DNA from 3 places in the Mesorhizobium sp. M1143 genome. Region 1 is predicted to be linked to each of the others. Evidence: predicted binding sites of a transcription regulator. Region 1 holds the regulator's gene; each other region holds the start of a gene.
What was found. The regulator LexA, encoded in region 1, represses DNA repair genes until DNA is damaged. The targets are predictions, from matches to a motif close to TGTTCNNNNTGTGTTCNG.

Region 1 (3,273 bases):
GCATTTTCAGCGTGTGTCGCCGCTCAGCCTGATCGCCAATCTGGCCGTGATGCCGATTGTTTCGTTGATCGTCATGCCCTTTGCCGTGCTCAGCGCACTGGCGATGCCGTTCGGCGCCGACGGGCCGTTCCTCTATGTGATGGGCAAGGGTCTGATGGCGATGATCGCTATATCGGCCTGGATTTCCGAGCGCTCGCCGGTCGACGCCGTCGGGCTGATCTCCATCCGCTCGGTGCTGTTGGTGGCAGTCGCCCTCGTCATCGCCACCATGGCCACCACCTGGCTCAGGCTGGCGGCCGTGCCTTTCGCGCTGGCCGGCCTGTTGACGGTGCCGCAGGTGCTTACGCCCGACGTGCTCATATCCGAGGACGCACATTTGGTGGCCATGCAGATCGGTGGCGGCGAACTCGCCCTCAACCGCGAACGCTCCAACGAATTCACCACGGACAATTGGAAACGGGCGCTGCGGGCCGAAACCATTATCCCGCCCGAGATTTTCGAGGCAACAGATACGCGGTTCGATCTCGATCCGCTCGATCTGCCGCCCGGCTCGCCCTTCTATTGCACCGGCGATCTCTGTATCGCTCGACACCCTTCCGGAGCCATTGTAGCTCTTGCGAAAGACCGCAAGACGGCGCGGCCGGCCTGTGCCTTCGCGAGCCTGATCGTCATCGATGACGCCACCGCCTACAATCCGTGCCGCGACCCGCTGGTCCTGGTCGTGACGAAGAAACAGCTGGCCCGCGACGGCAGCGCCGCCGTCTTCTTCGATCCGCAATCGGCAGCGGCAGCGCCAACCATCCGGTTCGCCGTCGACAAGCCGTATCGCCCCTGGCACGAGCAACGCCGCTTCTCCCGCGACGCGCGCGGCCTGCCGCCTTACAACCAGCGTGAAAAGTACAAACCCAAGCCGGCTCAGTAGCGCCGGATCAATCCGACAAGCTTGCCCTGCACCTTCACCCTGTCCGGTCCAAAAATGCGGGTCTCGTAGGCCGGGTTGGCGGCTTCCAGGGCGATCGAGGCGCCCTTGCGGCGGAAGCGTTTCAGGGTCGCTTCCTCATCGTCGACCAACGCCACCACGATCTCGCCGGGGCTGGCTGTGTCGGCATTGCGGATGATGACCGTGTCGCCATCGAAAATGCCGGCCTCGATCATCGAATCGCCCTTGACCTCGAGCGCGTAGTGTTCACCGCCCATGATCATGTCGGGCGGCACCGAGATCGAATGGGTCTGATGCTGGATGGCGTCGATCGGCACGCCGGCGGCGATGCGTCCCATCACCGGGATTGAAATCGCGGAAACGGCATCGTCATTGCCGGCAGACATCGAACGCGACGGCGAGCCCGCCTTGATCTGGCGGCCGAGACCGCCTTGGCCCATCCCGCCTTGGCCCATCCCGCCTTGTCCTTGGCCGCCTTGCCCTTGGCCGGCTTGACCAAGACTGCCCTGAATGACGCTCGGCGAAAACTTCCTCGCCGCGTTGAGGCCTGGTGCGATCGAGTCGGGCAGCCGCAGCACTTCCAGCGCGCGCGCCCGGTTCGGCAGCCGGCGAATGAAACCGCGCTCCTCAAGCGCCGTGATCAGGCGGTGGATGCCGGACTTGGAGGCGAGGTCGAGCGCTTCCTTCATCTCGTCGAAGGACGGCGGGATTCCGCTCTCCTTCAGGCGTTCATGGATGAACATCAGAAGCTCATGTTGTTTGCGCGTCAGCATCGCGGCCCCCAAGGGTTCTGAAACCAGAATCAGAAAAAACAAACCCAGAACAAACACTATCTGTTCCAGTTGTGTTCCGCAACCTTTTAAAGTTTAATGAATGTGTTGACGTTTTGTTCAGCGTAACGTTCGGCGCTGCGAGCGCCGCCTGCGCCCAGTTGCCAGCAACGGGGTGAAACGAAGACAAAGTGCCCTGCGTCGTCGGCTACGATCGCCGCTTCCTTTTCGGACGGGGCTGCGCAGCATCCGCGCGGGGTTCTCTCTGGGCATAGACCCGCAGCGTGTAGCCGATGTGAGCGGTCATCAGAGTTTTCGCACGTTCGACGTCGCGATCGAGGGCCGCTTCCATCAGGGCGGTATGGTGTTCGATCGCCACGGCGTCGCGCAGGGCCGCCACGGCCTTCCGGTGTCCGTCCGTGCGGCCGGCGGCGGCGCGCAGCGTCGGGGCCAGACCCAGAAAGCGGTGATGGCGATGCAATTGGTCGGAAATCGTTGCATTGAAGCGCAGCAGCCAGCTGGATGTCGCGGCACTGAGCAGCGCCGCATGGAAGGCATCGTGTTTTTCGTACCACGCGTCGACCGCATCATCCGATGGATCGTCGAGAACAGACCCGCACCGTGAGAGACGATAGTGGGCGGCAACGACCGCGTCTTCCCACTCACGGTCGCCCTTCTCGATCGATTCCACCAGCAGGGGCAGTTCGACCACCAGCCGCGCACGCGCCAAATCCTCGAGCTCCGCCCGAGAGACGGGAGCGACCGCAAACCCGCGGTTGCTGATGGCGGTCACAAGCCGTTCCGCCTCCAGCCGCGACAGCGCCTCGCGCAACGGCGTCCAGCCGATGCCGTAGGTGTTGCGCAGCGTGCTCAGCTTCAACGGCGCGGCAGGCGCCAGCCGGGTCGCAAGAATATCGCGCCTGAGCAGGCGATAGGCCACTTCCGTCTTCGAGGTCTGCTCGTCATCCAGCATCGTGATCCATCAGACATAAACGCTCGGGCGGATCATTATATATCAAAGCCTTTCAATGGGTGAATTATATATAATGTTTGACAGTTCAAGGGCGACCACTCAAGATCGCCGGCATGTTTGGGCGGCAGGCTCCGCCGCGCGCGTTTGTCCATGGAGGGGCGCCGGATCATGAGCACGACACCCGATCTCGCTACAATCGAAGCAATGGATGCCGCCGATCCGCTGCGCTCCATGCGTGAACGCTTTGTCTTGCCGCAAGGCGTGATTTATCTCGACGGCAATTCCCTGGGCGCCGCGTCAGCGGTCGTCTTCAGCGAACTGCAGCAGGCCGCCACGCAGGAATGGGCGCACGACCTCATTCGCGCCTGGAACACCGCCGGCTGGTTCAACATGCCGGTGGAACTCGGAGATCAGCTCGGGCGACTGATCGGCGCGGCTGATGGGCAGACGGTGGTCTGCGACACAACCTCGATCAACATCTACAAGCTGCTGCACGCAGCGCTCGGCATGCGGCCGGATCGGTCGGTCATCGTTGCCGAGGGCGACAGTTTCCCGACCGACCTCTACATGGCCGAAGGCGTCGCCTCGAC
Region 2 (3,273 bases), on a different contig from region 1:
GCAGGGCAGGCGCTACTCTCAGAGCAGCATCAGCTGCTCGGTCGCCTTGGCGGCGGCGACAAACTGGTCGGTTCGGAGCGTGCGCCGCTCGGCGTTGAGGCCGAGCCGCTTGGCCGTGATCTCGAAGCGCCGGCCGATCTGCCAGGCATAGGGGCCGGCGCCTTTCATCCGCTTGCCCCATTCCGAATCATAGTCCTTGCCGTCGCGCATCGAACGGATCAGCGACATCACGTGCCGGTAGCGGTCGGGATAGTGGCGCAGCAGCCAGTCCTTGAAGATCGGCGCCACCTCGAGCGGCAGGCGCAGGATGACATAGCCGGCCTCGCGGGCGCCTGCGGCGCGTGCCGAATCGAGGATACGCTCCATCTCCTGGTCGGTCAGGCCGGGAATGATCGGCGCCACCATGACAGAGGCCGGGATGCCGGCATCGGAAAGCTGCCGGATTGCCTCAAGCCGCTTGGTCGGCGTCGACGCGCGTGGCTCCATGGTGCGCGCCAGCATGCGGTCCATCGTCGTCACCGACAACGCCACCTTGGCCAAGCCCCGTTCGGCCATGCGCGACAATATGTCGATGTCGCGCGTCACCAGATGGGATTTGGTGACGATGCCGACCGGATGGCCGCGCGCCTCCAGCACTTCGAGGATCTCGCGCATGATCCGGTATTGTTTCTCGATCGGCTGGTAGGGATCGGTGTTGGTGCCGATGGCGATGGTGCGCGGCTGATAGCCATCCTTCGACAGTTCCTTGTCGAGCAGCCGCGCCGCATCCGGCTTGGCAAACAGCTTCGCTTCGAAATCCAGCCCAGGCGACAGGCCCATGAAGGAATGCGTCGGCCGGGCGAAACAATAGACGCAGCCATGCTCGCAGCCGCGATAGGGGTTGATCGAGCGGTCGAAGGAAATGTCGGGCGATTCGTTGCGGGTGATGATGGTGCGCGGCTTCTCGACCTGCACTTCGGTCTTGAACGGCGGCAATTCCTCCAGCGAATTCCAGCCGTCGTCGAACACATGCCGGCTGACCGGCTCGAACCGGCCGGACGGGTTGATGCCAGCGGAACGGCCGCGGTTGCGATCCGGACGGACGCGCATGCCGCTCTGTTCGATCATCGCATTGGCCATCTCGGCTCGCCCTGCTCCGAAAGCAGCAATGTCCGCACGCACGATATGTTCCATTTTGGCCCTTTCCCAAGGACTGTCGGCTGGCTGTCGAATCGCTCTGTTCATGAAAATAATCCTATTTCGCTGATGAGAACAAAGCAAGAACTTTTTAGTTGGACCATGCAAAACTGGCGCTGCGCCGGGCTTTCCGCTATTCGGCTAAAAATGCTCAGCGTTCTCATCGAAACCCGGGATGACGAAGAAGGCCTTGCCCGCACGCTCGCCTCATTGATCGGCGGCGCGGTCGAGGGCGTGGTACGCGATGTCATCGTCTGCGACACCGGCTCGACCGACCAGACGCATCGGGTTGCCGATCATGCCGGCTGCCATTTCGTCGCCGGCGGCATCGGCGCGGGAATCAGGCAGGCGAAGGGTGACTGGCTGCTGTTTCTCGAGCCGGGCGCAAGGCTGGCCGACGGCTGGATCGACGACGTCGTCGCTCACACGGCGCGGCAAACCATGCCGGCGCGCTTTTCCCGTGCGCGCGGCAGCCGCACGCCGTTCCTGTCACGGGTGTTTTCGGGCAACCGGGCGCTGGCCGAAGGGCTGGTCATCAGCAAGCGCCAGGCCGCTGCCCTGTCGAAGAACGCGCACAGCGCCGAAGCCCTTGCGCGCGGTCTCGCCACCAGGCGGCTCGACGCCGAAATCTGGCTGGCGCCGAAGAAGTGATGTTTCTCCCTTCTCCCCGTTCCCAGGGAGAAGGGTGCCCGAAGGGCGGATGAGGGGCAGCGTCGGCGTCCCCCCGGAATTGACACTGTCCGCTGCGCCGTCCGGCTTTTTCGCCGCAAAAACCTATTGTGCATTGCACAAAAGCTGACGCGGGATTAGCATTCCGTTGATGCGGGATATCGGGTTTGGGTAGTGCCGGAGCGGTAAGCAAGCGCCGCGTCGTCGTTGCTGCCGTTCATATCTGAGGACCCCGATGAACCTTTCGTCCCCTGACAAATCCGGCGCCCCCAGTCTGGAAGCCATTGCCCGCAACGGCAGCCTGCTCCGCCGCATTGCGGTGCGTATCCCGACCTATCTGTCCGACCTGCGCGAAAATCCCGCATGGCTGCCGATGTTCGTGCTTGCCCGCACCATGCCGGCGCGCAAGCTGCACTGGCTTGGCGCCAAAGCCGCGCGCCCCGCGCAGAGTGCCGGAGCGACGATGTTCAGGGGCGTCGACCTCAAGTCGATCGTCGCGGCGCTGCGCACCGATGGCCTGTTCTCCGGACTGGTCCTTCCGCAGGCAATCCACGAAGAGATCGCCAGCTTTGCTCAGAGCACGCCGTGCTTCGGCAATTTCGACCGCCGGCTCGAATTCATGCCCGGAGAACACGCAGAAGCCGAGAAGCGGTTCGGCCGCTCTTTGCTCAGCGGCCACTATTTCGAGCGCATCCTCGGCTGCAAGGCGGCACTCGCCATCCAGAACGACCCGCTGCTGCTCGACATCGCCCAGCACTATCTGGGCGGGCAGGCAAAGCTGATCACCACGCGTGTCTGGTGGAGCTTTCCGACCGGCGAGGCTTCCGACGCCGACAAGAACCTTGCCTCGCTCGGCAAATATCATTTCGATCTCGACGACTGGCGGATGCTGAAATTCTTCTTCTATCTCAAGCCCTGCGATGCCGGCACCGGCCCGCATGTCTATGTCAAAGGCAGCCACAACAGGCGCAGCCTCAAGCACCAGTTGACGCTGCTGGTCGGCCATCCGGCGCAAGACGTGCTCAAGGTCTATGGCGACGACAGCCCGGTCACGCTGACCGGCGAGGCCGGCCTCGGCTTCGTCGAGGACCCGTTCGGCTTCCACATGGGCACCGTGCCGTCCACCACGCCACGGCTGATGATGGAGGTCGGCTTCGGCGTCTCGCCGCCCTCGCGCCGCCGCTTCCACGGCGAACCGGTCATCCGCTGAGGCCGGAGCGGATCTCGACCGGCATCCAGCGCGCTTGCCGCCGGGCAATGCGACCCTCTTTGTTCTCGGCATCATAGTCCATTGGGACCGGCTCGCGGTTGAACCGCGGCCGGTCATCCAGCGCATTGACGATGACGATCGCTCTCGGTTCGCCGTCGGTGGTCACAGCAGCGACATAGACGCCGCAGTCCCGGCAGATGAGATAATCGGCGGTGCGC
Region 3 (3,273 bases), on a different contig from region 1:
GTCGGCTGTAACCTGCGAGAGCTTGCCCTTCTTGACCAGCACCGGCTTCGAATAGGTCTTCTTCATGCCGCATCTCCAGTGTCAGGCGAGGCCGCCAGATCAGGCGACAGTCCGACTCAACGACTTCACTCGATCGGGCCGGAACCCGCTCCATTGGCGAGCGCCGTAACCTGCGAAAGCTTGCCTTTTTTGACCAGAACAGGCTTCGAATAGGTTTTCTTCATAGTGAATCCTCCAAGCTTACGCGATAATGCCAGACGGATCGGCACTGTCAACCTTCGCGGCGCCGTCGTCCCGTCCCGGGTTTTCTTGGCGCCGATGCGTTAATCGCAAATCCACCTTCATCGAGAAATCGTTGTTCTTGGGCGTGCATGGCGCGGCCGGGTTGCGGTGCGGAAAACGTCCGAAACGGCGGCGGGTCTGGCCTGGTTGGTCGGCCTGGTCAAACAGAGCGGCAATGCAGCGCGGACTGGCCCAGCCTAAACATTGGCCTTGCCGTCGCGCCGCACTCACAGTTCCTTCTCCGCCAGTTCGCGGAAGGCATCGGGAACCGAGCGCCGGGCTTCCAGCGCCACGGCGCCATAGCCGACAGCCTCTCTGCCAAAGCGCTGGCGGATCTTGTCGATGGCGCGGTCGGCGCCAAAGCGCGCCAGGCCTTGCCTGCTGCCGGGCCGCTGCTTTTCATCGGCAAGCCCGAGCGGCAGCTCCAGCTGCAGCTCGGCACTTTCTTCCAGCTGCGACACCGAGATCGCCAGCAGCGAGATGGTCTTCTCCCGAGGGTTGGCGGCCAGCACGCCGCGCACCAGCTCCCCGGCGATTTCGGCCAGCATCGCGGTTGCCGAAATCGGCTGATCGAGCGTCAGCGAGCGTGTGACAGCGTGCAGATCGGCGAAACGCACGCGCACCGTCACCGTGCGCCCGGGCCGTGATTTCGCCCTGAGCCGGCTGGCGACCCGGTCTGCCAGATGCAGCAGGACGGGTCCGAAGATACGCGCCTCGGCCGGCCGTCTGCCAAGCGCCGACTGCGCGCCGGCGGAATGCGACCGCCTGTGGGTTTCGAGCTTTCGCGGGTCGCGGTTCCATGCCAGCGACGCCAGCTTTTCGCCGGCGGCGGGCCCGAGCAATCTTCGCAGCGCCCCACCATGCGTCTTTGCCAACTGGCCGATGGTCTCGATGCCGATCTCGGCCAGCCGCGCTCTGGTCGCCGGGCCGACGCCCCACATCAGCCCGACCGGCAGATCATGCAGGAAGGCAAGTTCGGTGTCCGGATAGACCACCGCCAGCCCGTCGGGCTTGGCCACCTGCGAGGCGATCTTGGCCAGATGCTTGGTGCGCGCCACGCCGATCGAGATCGGCAGGCCGAGCTCTGCCCGGACGCGCCGACGCACCGTGGCGGCGATCTCGGCCGGCGGCCCGAACAGATGCGTGCAGCCGGCGACGTCGGCAAAGGCTTCATCGATGGAAATCCGCTCGACCAGCGGCGTGAAATCGTCGAGCACCTTGATGGCGGCGTCGCCCAGCCGCTGATAGTCGGCGAAATGGCCGCCGACGAAAATCAGTCCGGGGCAAAGCTCGCGCGCGCGTCGTCCGGGCATGCCGCCGCGCACGCCGAAAACCCTGGCTTCGTAGGAGGCGGCAAGCACGACGCCGCCGCCGACGGCGATCGGCTTGCCCCTGAGCGCCGGGTCGAGCAACTGCTCGACCGAGGCGTAGAAGGCGTCGAGGTCCGCATGCAGGATGGTGGGCTCCATCCCGACCGTTCCCTTTGCGGCGTTGCAGCATTAGCCGCGTCTGTTGTGAGAGGCGTTTTTGCCGAACAAATAGAGAACAAACAGGGCCTATTGTCAAGCGAAGCGGTTGTCGCCGGCCGGTCCGTTCCAGATCGGGCTGTCGAGTGCTCCGCCTGGGCATCGGACCTGCGGAACATTGTCTCTCGCCTCAGCGTTCATATCCGCGACGGGACGCTGTTTTTGTGGAGGCCGGTATGGGCCAGTTCGAGATGATCGACCTCGTCAGCGTCGTTGACGCCTGCACGAGCGATCGCGTTGCCGGGCACTGCGTGTCAATGGCCAGGGCGGTAGAGGAGTTGCGAGTGCTGACCGGTGATTTCGTATCGCCGGACGAGACGGTGGCCAACGCGCTGTCGGCAGTGGCGCTGGGGCGCGGCTGCGCGGTGGTGTTCGACGAGCGAGCGGGCGCCGACATCTTGCTGGCGCCATAGCGGGCGGCGCCGGGTTGTGGCAGCCAGAAAAGTCGAACAGCGTGCAAAAAGCTGTGCAGGCATGGCCCCATAAGCGGGGCGTGGAAAAGTTCTGCGCGTGGGTGTATTCTCCAGGTCGCAAGCGGTCGCAGACCGCATAGGGGGAGAAATGACATGCCGAGGGTTTCGGAACTCTTTTTCAAAACTGCCATCTTGTTCCTGATGTTGGGGATTGCGGCCGGCCTGCAGATGGCGATCTCGGGTGACCACGCCGCTTTTCCGGCGCACGCGCATATCAATCTGCTCGGTTGGGTGACGAGCGCCATCTTCGGCGGCTACTACGCGCTCAATCCGCAAAAGGCGGCGCGTCGCATCGCCATGATCCACTACGGGCTCTACACTCTCGGCTTGGTGATCATGCTGCCGGCGCTGTATGTGATGCTGCAGGGAAACCCGGCGTTTGAACCGATCGTCGCCGGCGGCTCGCTCATTGTCGCTGCTGCCGTTCTGGTTTTTGCTTTCGTGGTGTTTTCGCCCGAAACGGCGCGCTCGGTGTCCGGCGTGGTTCCGGCCTCTCGCTGACTGTTCGCGCGCGGCGATCAAAGTCCGACCCGCGTTCGCGACCCGCGACACGGGTTGGCCAGGCCGATGGCCGCAGCCGCTGGCTGCGGTGTCTATCGCCGCGTCGGCGCTTAACATACCCGAGTCCCACCACGTATTATTTCGTGACTATTTGGCGCCGGAACCTTCCCAGATATCGCGCGTTGCGGCGACTGTATTCGCGCTGCCTTATATATAGGCAGCCTTGAGTACGTCCACAGCATGGGTTGGGGGAGGAGCAGGCCACCATGTCGAACAGAGAAATCGGAACGTCGGCCTCACTGGGCCGACGCATCGCCGATCTGAAAGCCAGGATGCGAGACGCCAGCGTTACTGAACACGAGATGCAGACCTTCCAGAAGGTCGCAGCCATCATGGGAGGTGTCGAAGGCTCCCTACGCCTCGACGCCGACGACCTGATCGCGGCGTCCTTCGTCACCGAGGCGCTCGGCGATCCCGGGTCGAATTGAAGG

Region 2: a site for LexA is predicted at 1,248-1,265, ahead of NKH35_RS16830 (PA0069 family radical SAM protein). Genes of this name have one in related genera too.
Region 3: a site for LexA is predicted at 1,813-1,830, ahead of dinB (DNA polymerase IV). Genes of this name have one in related genera too.

The regions. Positions count from the first base shown of each region.
Region 1 is NZ_JAMYMJ010000025.1:60,550-63,822, reverse strand. It holds gene NKH35_RS18100 (ComEC/Rec2 family competence protein) at 1-922, shown strand, start outside; gene lexA (transcriptional repressor LexA) at 916-1,713, opposite strand; gene NKH35_RS18090 (GntR family transcriptional regulator) at 1,919-2,683, opposite strand; gene kynU (kynureninase) at 2,852-3,273, shown strand, end outside.
Region 2 is NZ_JAMYMJ010000022.1:75,136-78,408, forward strand. It holds gene NKH35_RS16830 (PA0069 family radical SAM protein) at 19-1,173, opposite strand; gene NKH35_RS16835 (glycosyltransferase) at 1,324-1,827, shown strand; gene NKH35_RS16840 (hypothetical protein) at 2,081-3,055, shown strand; gene NKH35_RS16845 (GFA family protein) at 3,045-3,273, opposite strand, start outside.
Region 3 is NZ_JAMYMJ010000068.1:2,748-6,020, forward strand. It holds gene NKH35_RS28180 (hypothetical protein) at 1-66, opposite strand, end outside; gene NKH35_RS28185 (hypothetical protein) at 126-224, opposite strand; gene dinB (DNA polymerase IV) at 510-1,751, opposite strand; gene NKH35_RS28195 (hypothetical protein) at 1,985-2,221, shown strand; gene NKH35_RS28200 (hypothetical protein) at 2,375-2,782, shown strand; gene NKH35_RS28205 (hypothetical protein) at 3,049-3,270, shown strand.